DNA from 3 places in the Arthrobacter sp. L77 genome. Region 2 is predicted to be linked to each of the others. Evidence: riboswitches for the same ligand, from Rfam matches in the RefSeq annotation. Region 2 holds a riboswitch; each other region holds the start of a gene.
The links. A riboswitch is a leader RNA that binds a small molecule or an ion and turns the genes downstream of it on or off. The one in region 2 is predicted to bind S-adenosylmethionine.
Positions count from the first base shown of each region.

Region 1 (4,206 bases), 410 kb from region 2:
GCGTCGCGCGCGGGCGCGCCGTCGCGCTGTCCGGCGATCGGGATACCCGTGGCGGCGACGCGATCAGGGGGAAGGCCGAGCGCTGTGAGCGCCACCCTCCCCTCCTCCCTCGCCACGAAGAGCGCGTGGAACGCGCCCGTGAGCCACAGGCCCTGGAAGTCGTAGTCCGTCGTCACGACAGCGGTCCTCGCATCGATCACGCCGCGGAGGAGCAATGACGCCAGCAGCTGGGCCGGCAGGAAGTGCGTGCACACGATCGCGGTCGGTCTGAACCGTTCGATCGCATCGATGACCGGGACGGCGTTCGCCCGTGTCCACGGGTCGATCGGGCCCCGGCGCCGGAACGGCGGGTCGCTGATGTCGTAGCCCCACTCCACCAGCCACGGCAGACCCTCGACCAGGACGAAGTAACCCTTCCCCAGCAACGCGCGGTACAGCGGGCTACTCACCTGCAGCACGTCGAGCACCTGCACTTCGGCGATGTCGGCGCGCGCGGCGCACGCCTGCTCCACGGCCGCCGCGGCGCTGTTGTGCCCTGCCCCCACCCCTGCGGACAGGATCAGCAGGCGCTCCCCTCCAGCGGTGTCCGACCGTCGTGCAGATGTCCTGCGCATGAGGACAGGCTAGCGGACCGCATCACCCCGGGTTCCCGCAGGAGCTTCGAGCACGTCAGGGGATAGCGTGAAGGATCACCGCACCGTCACATCGTTACCGGGGGATCCTCCTATGGCAGCCAGTCCGAGCATCGACCGAGACCCCGCGGGACGGCAGGTGACGCCCACGACTCTCGGCCAGGCGGCCTGGGCCTTGATGTTCGTGGTCGTCTACATCGCCGTCGCCGCCGGTGCGATCGTCGCCGTCGGGCTCTCGGGCATCGTCGACTTCACGCTCGCGTCCCTTCTGCCGGTCTTCCTCGTCACGGTCACGGTGGCCGCGATGCTCGCCCTCTATCTCCACCTCGTCCGCAGGAACCGCTTCACCCCGGCGGATCTCGGCTTCCGACGCCCCACCGCCCGGCTGGTCCACCTGCTCTGGCAGATTCCGGTCATCATCATCGTCTGCGGCAGCCTGCAGGGCCTCGTCCTCGTCGCGCTGACCTCCCTCGGGGTGGACACGGCGTCGGCCGGCACGGCCGATGACCCCCTCGCGGAGATCGCCGCCCTGCCCGGGCCGTGGATCGTCGTCTGCTTCCTGATCATCGCCGTCCTCACACCGCTCTGGGAGGAAGTCCTGTTCAGGGGCGCCTTCCTGGACGGTTTCACCCGGCGCTTCCGGCCCGGAGTCGCGATCACCCTGTCCGCCGCGCTCTTCGCGGCCGTCCACCTCGTCCCTCTCACGTTCGTCTACCTCTTCACCCTCGGCATCGCGCTGGCCCTCCTTCGACGGTTCCACCGGAACCTCTGGGCGCCGATACTCCTCCACGCCGCCAACAACGCCCTCGTCACCCTCGCCGTCCTCGCCGCCGTCTAGTCCAGCAGGACCCGCATCGCGGCCCGGGCCCACCGAGCGTGTTCCATGGCCCGGTCCCTTCCGGCCGCCGGGTCCTCGCCCGAATGTGTCGTCCTGAGACTCGCCCGTGTTGATCGGTCGGCCGTTCTGGGGTTCTATTCGATAGTCCGCCGGGTTCGCTCCCCAGGACAGAACCACCATCCAGAGCGGTTGAGAGACCTGGCTCGTTGAAGCCGCAGCAACCACCCCGTCGGGGCCGGTGCTACTGCCAGGACCGATGGAGATAGCCTTGTCCCCCGTTGGTGCCACCCTCGCTGAGGGGTGTGCCTGCAGCGTGCGCGGATGGGGAAGCCTCGATCACGACCGAGAGGACCGGCATGACTTCCCGCCCCGCTTCCAGCCCCGCTCCAGCCCGCAGATCCCTGCGTGTCGTCGCGATGATGGGCCTCACCGCACTGGCGCTCACTGCGTGCAGTTCCCCGTCGACCCCTCAGGCAGCGCAGGATGCCGGTACCGGTGGACCGGTCGACGGAGGGACCCTGGTCTACGCCGAGGTCACGCCCATCAACAACTGGCAGACCCAGGCGGCACGCTTCTACGAGAAGTCCAACGTCCTCAACAGCGTCCTGGACCGTCTCACCTACTTCGACGCCGAGCAGGGCGAGCTCGTTCCCTGGATCGCGTCCGAGTTCTCCGCCAACGCCGCTGCAACGGAGTTCACCTTCACGATCCGGCCGGGAGTCACCTTCAGCGACGGTTCTCCCCTGGACGCCGAGGCGGTGAAGCTGAACCTCGACGCCCTGGGGCTCGGGATCGAGTCCGCGCAGATCCAGCCGAATGTCGATTTCGCCGGCTACAGCTCGGCCGAGGTCGTCGGCGAGAACCAGGTGAAGGTCACGCTGTCCTCCCCCAACGCGAATTTCCTCCGGGCGACGTCGTCGGTCACCTCGGGGCTCGTCTCGCCGGCCACCCTGGAACTCGATGCGGCGGGACAATCCGCCATCTCGCAGATCTCCGGCTCCGGTCCCTTCACCTTCGAGTCCGAGAAGCCCGACGAGGAGGTGGTGCTCGCCAAGCGAGCCGACTATGCCTGGGCTCCGGAGACCGCGGAGAACCAGGGGGACGCCTACCTCGACAGGGTGGTCGTCAAGTACCTGCCGGAGGTCGCCCACCGCGCCGGCGCCGTGCAGTCGGGGCAGGTCGACCTGGTACGAGGCCTTCAGCCCCTCGACGAGGAGGCCCTCACGGCCAGCGGGAACCAGGTCCTCCCCGCCGAGGGTGTCGACCTCACCGTGAACATGGCCGCAGTACGGATCGGCAGTGGCAAGCTCGCCGACGAGAACGTCCGTCGGGCGCTGCAGATCGGCATCGACCGGCAGAGCATCAAGGACACCGTCCTGTCCGACAGCTATGAACTCGCCGGGTCGGTGCTGAATCATCAGGCCCCGGGCTTCGTCGACCTGTCCGAGGAGCTCGAGTACCGGCCCGACGAAGCCAGGGCGCTCCTCGACGAAGCCGGATGGGACGTCGGCACGGACGGCATCCGGGAGAAGGACGGGGTGAAGCTCGAGGTCACCGTCACGAGTTCGAACAACTCCGTGGTCATCAGACCCGCCTTCGAACTCATCGAACAGCAGTGGCGGGAGATCGGCGTCAAACTCGACAACCGGGCCGGTGACAACACGTTCCTGGCCACGGCCATGCCCGATCCCGACGTCGAGTTCTTCGGTACCCGCCAGTTCATCTACGGCGGCCTCGGCCCGATCTTCGAACCGGCCGACAACACCATGACGCACACCAGCGACGAGGACCTCAACGTCATCTTCGCGGCGGAACGCGCGGCGGCCCCGGGCCCGGAGCGTGATGACCTGCTCGCCCAGGAACAGCGGGCTTTGGTCGTCGACAAGGCCTACTCGCTGGTGCTGTGGGACGAGGTCCAGGTGTACGGCGCCCACAGCGACACGCACGTGGAGTTCACCTCCGGCACGGCTCCCGTCTTCCAGGGCGCGTGGAAGACGGGCGGATAGGACCTGTGGCACGCTACCTCGCCCAGCGGGTCGGCCAGGCACTCCTCGTGGTGTGGCTCGCCTACACCCTCGTCTTCCTCGCGGTGCAGCTCCTGCCCAGTGACCCCGTGACGATCTTCCTGACCGTCGATTCAGCGGTGGACCAGGCGGCGATCGACACCATGAAGAGTCAGTACGGCTACGACCAGCCGCTGATGGTGCAGTACCTGCACCAGCTGGCAGGGCTGTTCTCCGGAGACTTCGGCTACTCGCTGGCGTCCGGCCAGTCGGTCAGTGACCGGATCAGCGGGGTCGCCGGATCGACCGTCGCCCTGGCGGGCTCGGCGTTCGTCATCGCCGTGGTGATCGCCGTCCTCCTCGTCGCCGCCGCGACCCTCACCCGTCGGGACGCCGTCCGTCGGGTGCTGGTGAACCTGCCTCCCCTGTTCTCGGCGATCCCCGTGTTCTGGCTCGGGCTGGTGCTGCTGGAACTGCTCTCGATCCGCTGGGGCGTCATGTCGCTGTTCCCTGATGGCTCGTTCCTGTCCCTCGCAGTGCCCGTGCTGGTCCTGGCGATCATCGTCTCGGCTCCCGTCGCGCAGGTGCTGCTCAAGAGCATGAACCACGTCTACGAGCAGCCCTTCATCGACGTCCTCCGCGCGAAGGGCGCCTCACGGTCCTGGATCTTCTTCCGCCATGCGCTCAAGAACGCGGCAGGACCGGCCCTGACGATCACCGGGATCACGGTGGG
Region 1 is NZ_JWSU01000004.1:476,278-480,483, forward strand. It holds gene RY94_RS04815 (MGDG synthase family glycosyltransferase) at 1-614, opposite strand, end outside; gene RY94_RS04820 (CPBP family intramembrane glutamic endopeptidase) at 727-1,470, shown strand; SAM riboswitch class I at 1,644-1,733, shown strand; gene RY94_RS04825 (ABC transporter substrate-binding protein) at 1,827-3,476, shown strand; gene RY94_RS04830 (ABC transporter permease) at 3,482-4,206, shown strand, end outside.
Region 1: another riboswitch for S-adenosylmethionine. It lies ahead of RY94_RS04825 (ABC transporter substrate-binding protein); the one in region 2 lies ahead of RY94_RS02900 (ABC transporter substrate-binding protein).

Region 2 (4,206 bases):
GTGCCGGGCAGGTGGAACGAGGTGCCTAGAGCACGTCCGAGAGGAACGACCTCAGGCGGGGCGTCTGCGCGTCGTCGAAGATCGCGGCCGGGGGGCCGGACTCCACCACGACGCCGCCGTCCATGAACGTCACGGTGTCGGAGACGTTGCGGGAGAAGCCCATCTCGTGGGTGACCACGACCATGGTCATGCCCGCCGTCGCGAGATCCGCCATGAGTGCCAGGACGCCCTTGACGAGCTCGGGGTCCAGTGCGGAGGTGGCCTCGTCGAAGAACATGACCTCCGGGTCCATGGCCAGCGCGCGGGCGATCGCGACGCGCTGCTGCTGGCCGCCGGAGAGGTTGCCGGGGCGGACGTCGGCCTTGTGCTTCAGGCCCACGAGGTCCAGCTGGGCGAGGGCCTTGCTCCGGGCCTCGTCCGCCGACATCCTCCGGAGCTTGCGCAGCGCGAGGGAGACGTTGTCCAGCACGGTCTTGTGCGGGAACAGGTTGAACTGCTGGAACACCATGCCGATGCGCCGTCGCAGCTCGTCCGGGTTGTCCTTCAGGACGGACCGGCCGTCCAGGAGGATGTCCCCCTGATCCGGTTCGATGAGCCGGTTCAGGACGCGCAGGAGGGTGGACTTGCCGGACCCGGAGGGGCCGATGACGGACGCCGTCGTGCCCCGCTCCACGTGCAGGTCGATCCCGCGCAGCACGTGGTTGGAGCCGAAGGACAGGTGCAGGTTCTTCCCCGTCAGGGTCCCTGATTCGATCGTCTTCATGCCTTCGCTCCTTCACCGATCTTCGCGGCCAGTTCGTCCGGTTCGGGCTTCTGCTTCTTGCCCACGCGGAGCCGGTTGTCGATGAAGTTGACCAGGTGCGTGAGCGGGATGGTCAGGCACAGGTAGAGCACACCGGCCGCGATGAGCGGTGACAGGTTGCCGGTGTTGCTCGCGGCGTCGTTGCCCACCCGGAAGAGCTCGCGCTCACTGGCGACGAGGCCGATGAAGTAGATGAGCGAGGACTCCTTGATGAGCGAGATGAACTGGTTCACCAGGGCCGGCAGCACGCGCCGCACGCCCTGGGGGATCACGACGAGCTGCATCGACGAGCCGTAGCTGAAGCCGAGGGCCCGCGACGCCTCCAGCTGTCCCTTCTCCACGCTCTGGATCCCGGAGCGGAAGATCTCGCCGATGTACGCCGAGGCGATCAGCGAGAGGGCGAGGATGCCCAGCGGGTACGGGCTCGTGCTGCCCGTGATCTCCCGGAGGATCGGGCCGAGCCCGAGTCCGATGAGCAGGATGATCACGACGGCGGGCAGCCCGCGGAAGATGTCCGTGTAGATGCGGGCGATCCACCGCAGCACGCGGTTGCGCGAGATCCCCATGACGGCGAGGATCATGCCGACGATCGTCCCGATGATCCCCGACGCCAGGGCGAGCATGAGCGTGTTCGGCAGTCCGACGGTCAGCAGGTCCGGCAGGACGGCCGCCATCGCCTCCCAGTCGAAGAAGGTCTTCCCGAGCTGTTCGAGGGCATCCATGCAGGGACCGCTACTCTACTTCCACGGCTTTGCTGCCGGGCTTCCAGTCGGAGGGCATCTCGCGGTCCGGGTACCACTCCTCGGTGAGCTCGGTCCACGTGCCGTCGGCGACGACGGCGTCGAGGCCCGCGTTGAGGGCGTCGATGAGCGGCTGGTTGTCGCTGTTCACGGCGTACGCGGTGAAGTTCTCGGTGTTGATGATGGTCTCGGCGATCGTGGTGTCGTCGCCGTCCTTCACCTGGCCGGTGGCCTGCTGCGACGGGGCCACCCAGGCGTCCACCTGTCCGTTCTTCACGTTCGCGTAGACGGTGTTGTAGTCGGGGAAGCGCACCGGCTCGAGGCCGAGGGTGTTGGAGACGTAGTCGTCCTGGACGGTGCCCTGGACCACGCCGATGCGGGTGCTCTCCGAGAGGGAGTCGAAGCCCGTGACGGAGGAGCCGTTCTTCGTGACGACGGCCATGTAGCCGAAGTCGTAGCCGTTGGTGAAGCCGACGTTCTCGCGGCGCTCCGCGGTGGTGGAGATCGAGGAGGATCCGACGTCGAACTGCTTGTTCTGCACCTGGGCGAGGAGCGCGGAGAAGTCGGTGGACGCGAACTCGACCTCGAGGCCCAGCTTGTCGCCGATGGCGCGCAGCAGCTCGTTGTCGTAGCCGGTGAAGACGCCGTCCTCGAGGAAGATGTTCGGCGGGGCGTCGGAGAGCGTGCCGACGCGCAGCGTGCCGTCGGTGACGAGGCCGAGCTCCGCGACGTCGATCTCGTCGATCGGCGTGGTGGTGTCGGTCGTGTACTGGTCGAGCGACTGCTGGTCGCTGCCGGCCAGGGCGTCGGTGGTCTCGGTGGGCTCGCTGCTGCCGCTGCCGCAGGAGACGGTCAGGGCGAGGAAGGGGACGGCGAAAGCCGCCAGGACCTTGCGGGAGATGTTCATGGTGTCCTTCGAAGTGCCGGCCCGGATGGGGGCGCGGGGAACGGGGGATGGTGCGGGGGACGCCGGATCACGGCGACTGGGGACAGGCTGCTGGGTGACACGCTCACTGTTCTGGGCTGTGCGAGGGTGCGGGTTCCGTCACCGGGGAATGGTCCGGGACAGGCCGCACGACGCCGTACTTGCCAACCGGGGGACTTGTCCCGGCGGCCGAATCTTCACCTGGAGCACCCCACTACGGGAGAGGGTTGCTGTCCAGCCGGCCAGGGCCGAGGGCTGGAACTCTTGATTGCAGGCAAAACGCTAGGGCAGCACGGAGCATCGGGTCAAAACGGGAGGTGCCGGAAACCGACACTTGACGTAGCAGAAGGGCCTCAGGGCGCCCTTTTGTGGCGGAGATTACACGAAACGGTCCACGAGATCGGTGAGTTCGGCCGTCAGGGCGGTCGAGGTGCGCAGCTCCTGGCCGTCCAGCGAGAGCACCGGCGCGAGGAGCCGGATGCTCGAGATCAGCCACACGGCGTCGGCCTCGAGGAGATCGCGCGGTTCCAGCGGCCCGTAGCCGAGCTCCCACCCCTGCTCCTTCGCCGCGGCGAACAGCGCGCTCTGCGAGGTTCCCGGGAGGATCCCGCTCTCGAGCTGCGGCGTGAGGAGGGTCTTCCGGCCGTCGCGCTCGTAGGCGAGGAGCACGGTCGACGTCGGGCCTTCCAGGACCTTGCCGTCGGAGGAGGTGAAGATGACGTCGTCGGCCCCGTGCGCCTTCGCGTACCGGACGGCGGCCATGTTCACGGCGTAGGAGAGGGTCTTCGCGCCCATGAGCAGCCAGGGCGCGCGCTGGGCGACGGTGCTGTCGTACCCGCGCTCGAGGAAGAGGACCCTCAGGCCCGTCTCGCGCTGCCGGAGGGTGGCCTCCGGCACGCGGGCCACCTGCACCCAGGCCGTGGCCCGCCCGGCGCCCTCCACCCCGCGGGTGGCGATCAGCTTCACGACGGCGTGTCCCTGGTCCGGTTCCGCGGCCGCGAACTCGCGCAGGCCCGTGCGGATCGCGCGGCTCCAGGCCTCGGCGTCCGGCACGGTGAGGTCCAGGGCGGCGGCCGACGACGCGAGGCGGGCCAGGTGCGCCTGCTCCTTGCGGGGGGCTCCGTCGACGGCGAGCAGGGATTCGAAGAGGCCGTCCCCGCGGGTGGCGCCGAGGTCGGTGGCCATCAGCTGCGGCTGGGACGCGTCGACCACCCTGCCGTCGTCATGGGCCGGGTCCAGGAACACTAGAACAGTCATGGGCCACAGCGTAGCCGCCGGGACCCCGCGGCCTCAGGTGAGCCTGACCTTCCGGGTGAAGAGTTTCTGCAGCAGGATGAAGACGAGGAGCAGGGCGCCGATCACGATGCGCGTCCACCAGGAGCTCAGCGTGCCCTCGTAGGAGATGAAGGTCTGGACGATCCCGAGCACGAGCACCCCCGTCAGGGAGCCGAGCACGTAGCCGTACCCTCCGGTCAGCAGGGTCCCGCCCACCACGACCGCCGCGATGGCGTCGAGTTCCAGCCCGGTGGCCGCCAGGCTGTACCCGGAGAGGCTGTAGAACGAGAAGAGGATCCCGGCGATCGAGGAGCACAGGCCGCTGATCCCGTACACGAGGACCTTGGTGCGCGGGACGGCGAGACCCATGAGCAGCGCCGAGGACTCGCCGCCACCGATCGCGTACACGGTCCGTCCGAACCGCGTCTGGTGCAGCACGTAGAACGCGACGGCGACCACGAGGA
Region 2 is NZ_JWSU01000004.1:62,902-67,107, forward strand. It holds gene RY94_RS02890 (amino acid ABC transporter ATP-binding protein) at 26-763, opposite strand; gene RY94_RS02895 (amino acid ABC transporter permease) at 760-1,524, opposite strand; gene RY94_RS02900 (ABC transporter substrate-binding protein) at 1,535-2,449, opposite strand; SAM riboswitch class IV at 2,620-2,737, opposite strand; gene RY94_RS02905 (aminodeoxychorismate lyase) at 2,846-3,724, opposite strand; gene yjfF (galactofuranose ABC transporter, permease protein YjfF) at 3,758-4,206, opposite strand, start outside.

Region 3 (4,206 bases), on a different contig from region 2:
GACGGTTCTTCGAGCCGGGTGGCGTCCTGCCTCCGAAGCCAGCGACCAGCCCGTATGCGGCCACCGCATCGACGGCAGGAGGAATCCCACCTGGTGCGGGCTCGTGTCTGGATGGGCACGGTAGGCGAAGCGGGTGCGGCCATCGGACAATTCCTGCGGGACAGGCGCAAGGGGGTTAGGCACGCCGCCGCAGTGATGGAACTGACTGGGCCGGCCGCGGGCTGCCCCTGGGAGGTGAACCGCCTGATGCCGATTCCGCTGAGTGTCGCTGGATCGTGATTCGCGCTACCGGTGGATGTAGGTGAGGCAGTCAGCGTTGTCGGGTCCTGGGCCAACGCGGACTTCGGGTGCGTTGCACATCAGATGATCGTTGTGGGTGCATTCGGTGCGCTGGCACGCTCCGACGCCGGCCAGGACCTTGGGCAGGCCGCCGTGGACACCGATGTCGATGAAGGTGGCGCACGCCGCGTGGTCCTCTTCTCCGCCTACTGTGATGGCGGCTGCATTGCAATGGGAATGGTCGTTGAAGGAACAGCTGGCGACACTGCATTCTGCAACTTGTGTGCTCATGACAAAGGTCCTCCCTGGTTCAGCTGCCCGGCCGGGCAGCATCCTGCGTCCACGGTAGGCCTGAGGGAGGCGATCAAAAAGACCCAATCGGGTGACGTAATCCGCGGCTCCGGGTGGCGCATCTCTATCCCCTGACCGACGACGACGGGATCGGGGGACAGGCTGTCCTTCCCGCTGGCAGGATAGCGTCATGACTGCCGAGTCCTCGTCCTCCACCGCCCCGTCCGCAGCGGACGACCCCGCGGGTCCTACCTCGCGGCGACGCATCACCGCCGAACTGCTGATCGTCTTCGGGCTCTCGCTCGGGCAGTCCGGCGTGTACGCCGTCGTCAGCCTGGCGGACAAACTGACACGAGGACCCCTCGCCGGCCAGACCACCACCCTGAACCCGGTGCTCAACGAGCGTGAATACTTCGACCTCGCCTACCAGCTCCTGGACATCCTCTTCGCGCTGATGCCCGTGGCCCTCGTCCTGTTCCTGCTCAGCGGGCCCGGCGTCTCGGCCGTCCGGCGCCTCGGCCTCACCTTCGAGCAGCCGCTGCGCACCATCGGCGTCGGGGTGGGCCTCGCCGCGATCATCGCCGTCGGCACGCTCGGGGTGTACACGGGGGGCCGCGCGCTCGGGATCACGACGGCGCTCGTGCCGGCCGCGCTCGACGACTACTGGTGGACCATCCCGGTGCTCGTCCTCTCCGCGCTCCGGCACGCGGTGCTCGAGGAGGTCATCGTGGTGGGCTACCTGTTCATCCGCCTGCGCGACCTCGGCTGGTCCACGCCCGCGATCATCATCACGAGCGCCCTCATCCGCGGCAGCTACCACCTCTACCAGGGGTTCGGCCCGTTCATCGGGAACGTCCTGATGGGCCTGCTGTTCGCCTGGTTCTACACCCGGACGCGGCGGGTCATGCCGCTCGTGATCGCCCACGCGCTCATCGACATCACGGGGTTCGTCGGCTACGCGCTGCTCGGGCCCGCCCTGGGGATCGGCGGCTGAGCGGGCTCAGATCTCCACGCGCCCGTTGTCGGTCTCGAACGTCACCGACATGACACCGGGCGTCCCGTTGGGGGCGATCCACTGGACCTGCACGTCGTCGAGCGTCTTCTCGACGTCCGTCCCCAGCCAGTCCGTCACGCGCTCCGACGAGCCGGCGATGGTGAGGCACTCCAGCTTCACCGAGGCGGCCCGCGCCTTCGAGGGATGGAGGTCCTCCGTGCCGTCGTCCCAGCGGAGGAGATAGGGGACCTGGGGGTCCGCGATGAGCCCCTTGATGCCGATCTGCTGCCAGGTGAGCTCCTGGCCGTCCGGGAACTTCCGGTTGCCGGGTACGGCGCTGCGCCCGAGGCGCTCCTCGAACGGTGCCAGATCGTCGACGGCCACGCACCAGCCCATCCAGCCGCCGCCGGCTTCGGAGCGGGCGCGGACGGCCTGACCGAACGGGGCCTTGTCCGACGCCGGGTGGTTCAGCACCTCGACGACCTCCAGGTACTGGCCGTTGACCAGGGGGAAAATCATGTTGCGGGTGCCGAAGCGGGGGTGCACACCACCCTTCACCGGCTCCACGCCGAGCTTGGCCGAGATTCGATCGGCCGTCGCGGCAAGTCCATCGGGTTCGCAGGCATAAGATACATGGTCCAGGCGCATGCGGCTATCTTGGCACTAAGTGATCTGGGTCTCGACTAAGGGTTGCCTTACTCCCTGGGCGTGTCGGGGGAGAGGATCGGGACCGGGTCGGGAGCGCTCCCGCGGGCGGCTTCACGGAGGGTCACACGGTTGCCGGATCCGCCCGGATCGGCTTACATGAATGCAGGTCATGAGTGCCAGCACACAGCCCCGGCTTGCTGGCCGGCAACCCTCCAACCGCGGTGGGGTGCCCCGGGTGAAGACCAGGTCCGGCGTCCCATCGGCGCCGTTCAAGCGCGGGCTCCTGCGGGGTCCGGTCTCCCGGAGCGGTGTCCACCGACCGGAGCATCGGACAGGCGGAGCCCTTGATCAGAGGGAGCACCATGTCCACCGATTGGTCCTTTGAAACACGCCAGATCCATGCCGGCCAGGTGCCGGATGCCGTCACGGGGGCGCGGGCGCTCCCCATCTACCAGACCACCTCGTTCGTCTTCCCGAGCGCGGACAGCGCCGCGAACCGGTTCGCCCTGTCGGAGCTGGCACCCATCTACACGCGCATCGGCAACCCCACCCAGGAGGTCGTCGAGACCCGCATCGCGAGCCTCGAAGGGGGCGTCGGTGCCCTGCTGCTGGCCTCCGGCCAGGCCGCGGAGACCTTCGCGGTCCTCAACATCGCGGAGGCGGGGGACCACATCGTGGCCAGCCCCAGCCTCTACGGCGGCACCTACAACCTGTTCAAGCACACGCTGAAGAAGTTCGGGATCGAGACCACGTTCGTCGAGGACCCCGACGACCTCGGGCAGTGGCGCGCGGCGGTCCGGCCGAACACCAAGCTCTTCTTCGGCGAGGTCGTCTCCAACCCCCGGCAGGACGTCCTCGACCTCGAGGGCATCAGTGCCGTCGCGCACGAGCACGGCATCCCCCTGATCGTCGACAACACGCTGTCCACGCCGTACCTGATCCGACCCATCGAGTGGGGTGCGGACATCGTGGTGCACTCGGCCACCAAGTACCTCGGCGGCCACGGCAACGCCATCGCCGGGGTCATCGTGGACTCGGGCAACTTCGACTTCGCGCAGGACCCCGAACGGTTCCCCGGGTTCAACACGCCGGACGAGAGCTACCAGGGGCTCGTCTACGCCCGCGATCTCGGGGTGGGCAGCCCGCTCGGCGCGAACCTCGCCTACATCCTCAAGGCCCGCGTCCAGCTGCTCCGCGACCTCGGCTCGGCCGTCTCCCCGTTCAACGCCTTCCTCATCGCGCAGGGACTCGAGACCCTCAGCCTGCGCATCGAACGCCACGTGCAGAACGCACAGGCCGTCGCCGAGTGGCTGGAGGGGCACGACGGCGTCGAGCGCGTCACCTACGCGGGCCTGGCCTCGAGTCCCTGGTACGAGCGCGGGAGGAAGTACGGGCCCGACGGCACGGGGGCGATCGTGAGCTTCGACATCGCCGGGGGGCTGGAGGCGGGGAAGCGCTTCGTCGACGGCCTCGAACTGCACTCGCACGTCGCGAACGTGGGCGACGTGCGCTCGCTGGTCATCCACCCCGCGTCGACGACGCACAGCCAGCTCGGGGCGGAGGCCCAGCTCACTGCGGGCGTGCGACCCGGCCTGGTGCGGCTGTCCGTCGGCCTCGAGAACATCACCGACATCCTCGCCGATCTGGATGCGGGCTTCCGCGCCGCCAAGGGGGCCTGACCGTTCGTGACCACATACCCTCCTGCTCCGCTGCCCGACTGGACCCACGACGCACCGCCGCACGGGGACGGGCTGCTCCGTTTCGCGTCGGTCGGCCCGCTGGTCCTCGAGACCGGGGGTGAGCTGCCCGACGTCCAGCTCGCGTTCGAGACCTGGGGCCGGCTGGACCGGGACGGCTCCAACGCCGTCCTCGTGCAGCACGCCCTGACCGGCAGCTCGCACGTGGCGCGCGGCGCCTCGGAGGAGGAGGGCTGGTGGGACTCCCTCGTGGGCCCCGGCCGCACGGTGGACACCGACCGCTACTTCGTGGTGTCC
Region 3 is NZ_JWSU01000008.1:174,577-178,782, forward strand. It holds gene RY94_RS17560 (DUF1540 domain-containing protein) at 286-570, opposite strand; gene RY94_RS15660 (CPBP family intramembrane glutamic endopeptidase) at 761-1,564, shown strand; gene RY94_RS15665 (VOC family protein) at 1,571-2,212, opposite strand; SAM riboswitch class IV at 2,378-2,494, shown strand; gene RY94_RS15670 (bifunctional o-acetylhomoserine/o-acetylserine sulfhydrylase) at 2,575-3,891, shown strand; gene metX (homoserine O-acetyltransferase MetX) at 3,898-4,206, shown strand, end outside.
Region 3: another riboswitch for S-adenosylmethionine. It lies ahead of RY94_RS15670 (bifunctional o-acetylhomoserine/o-acetylserine sulfhydrylase); the one in region 2 lies ahead of RY94_RS02900 (ABC transporter substrate-binding protein).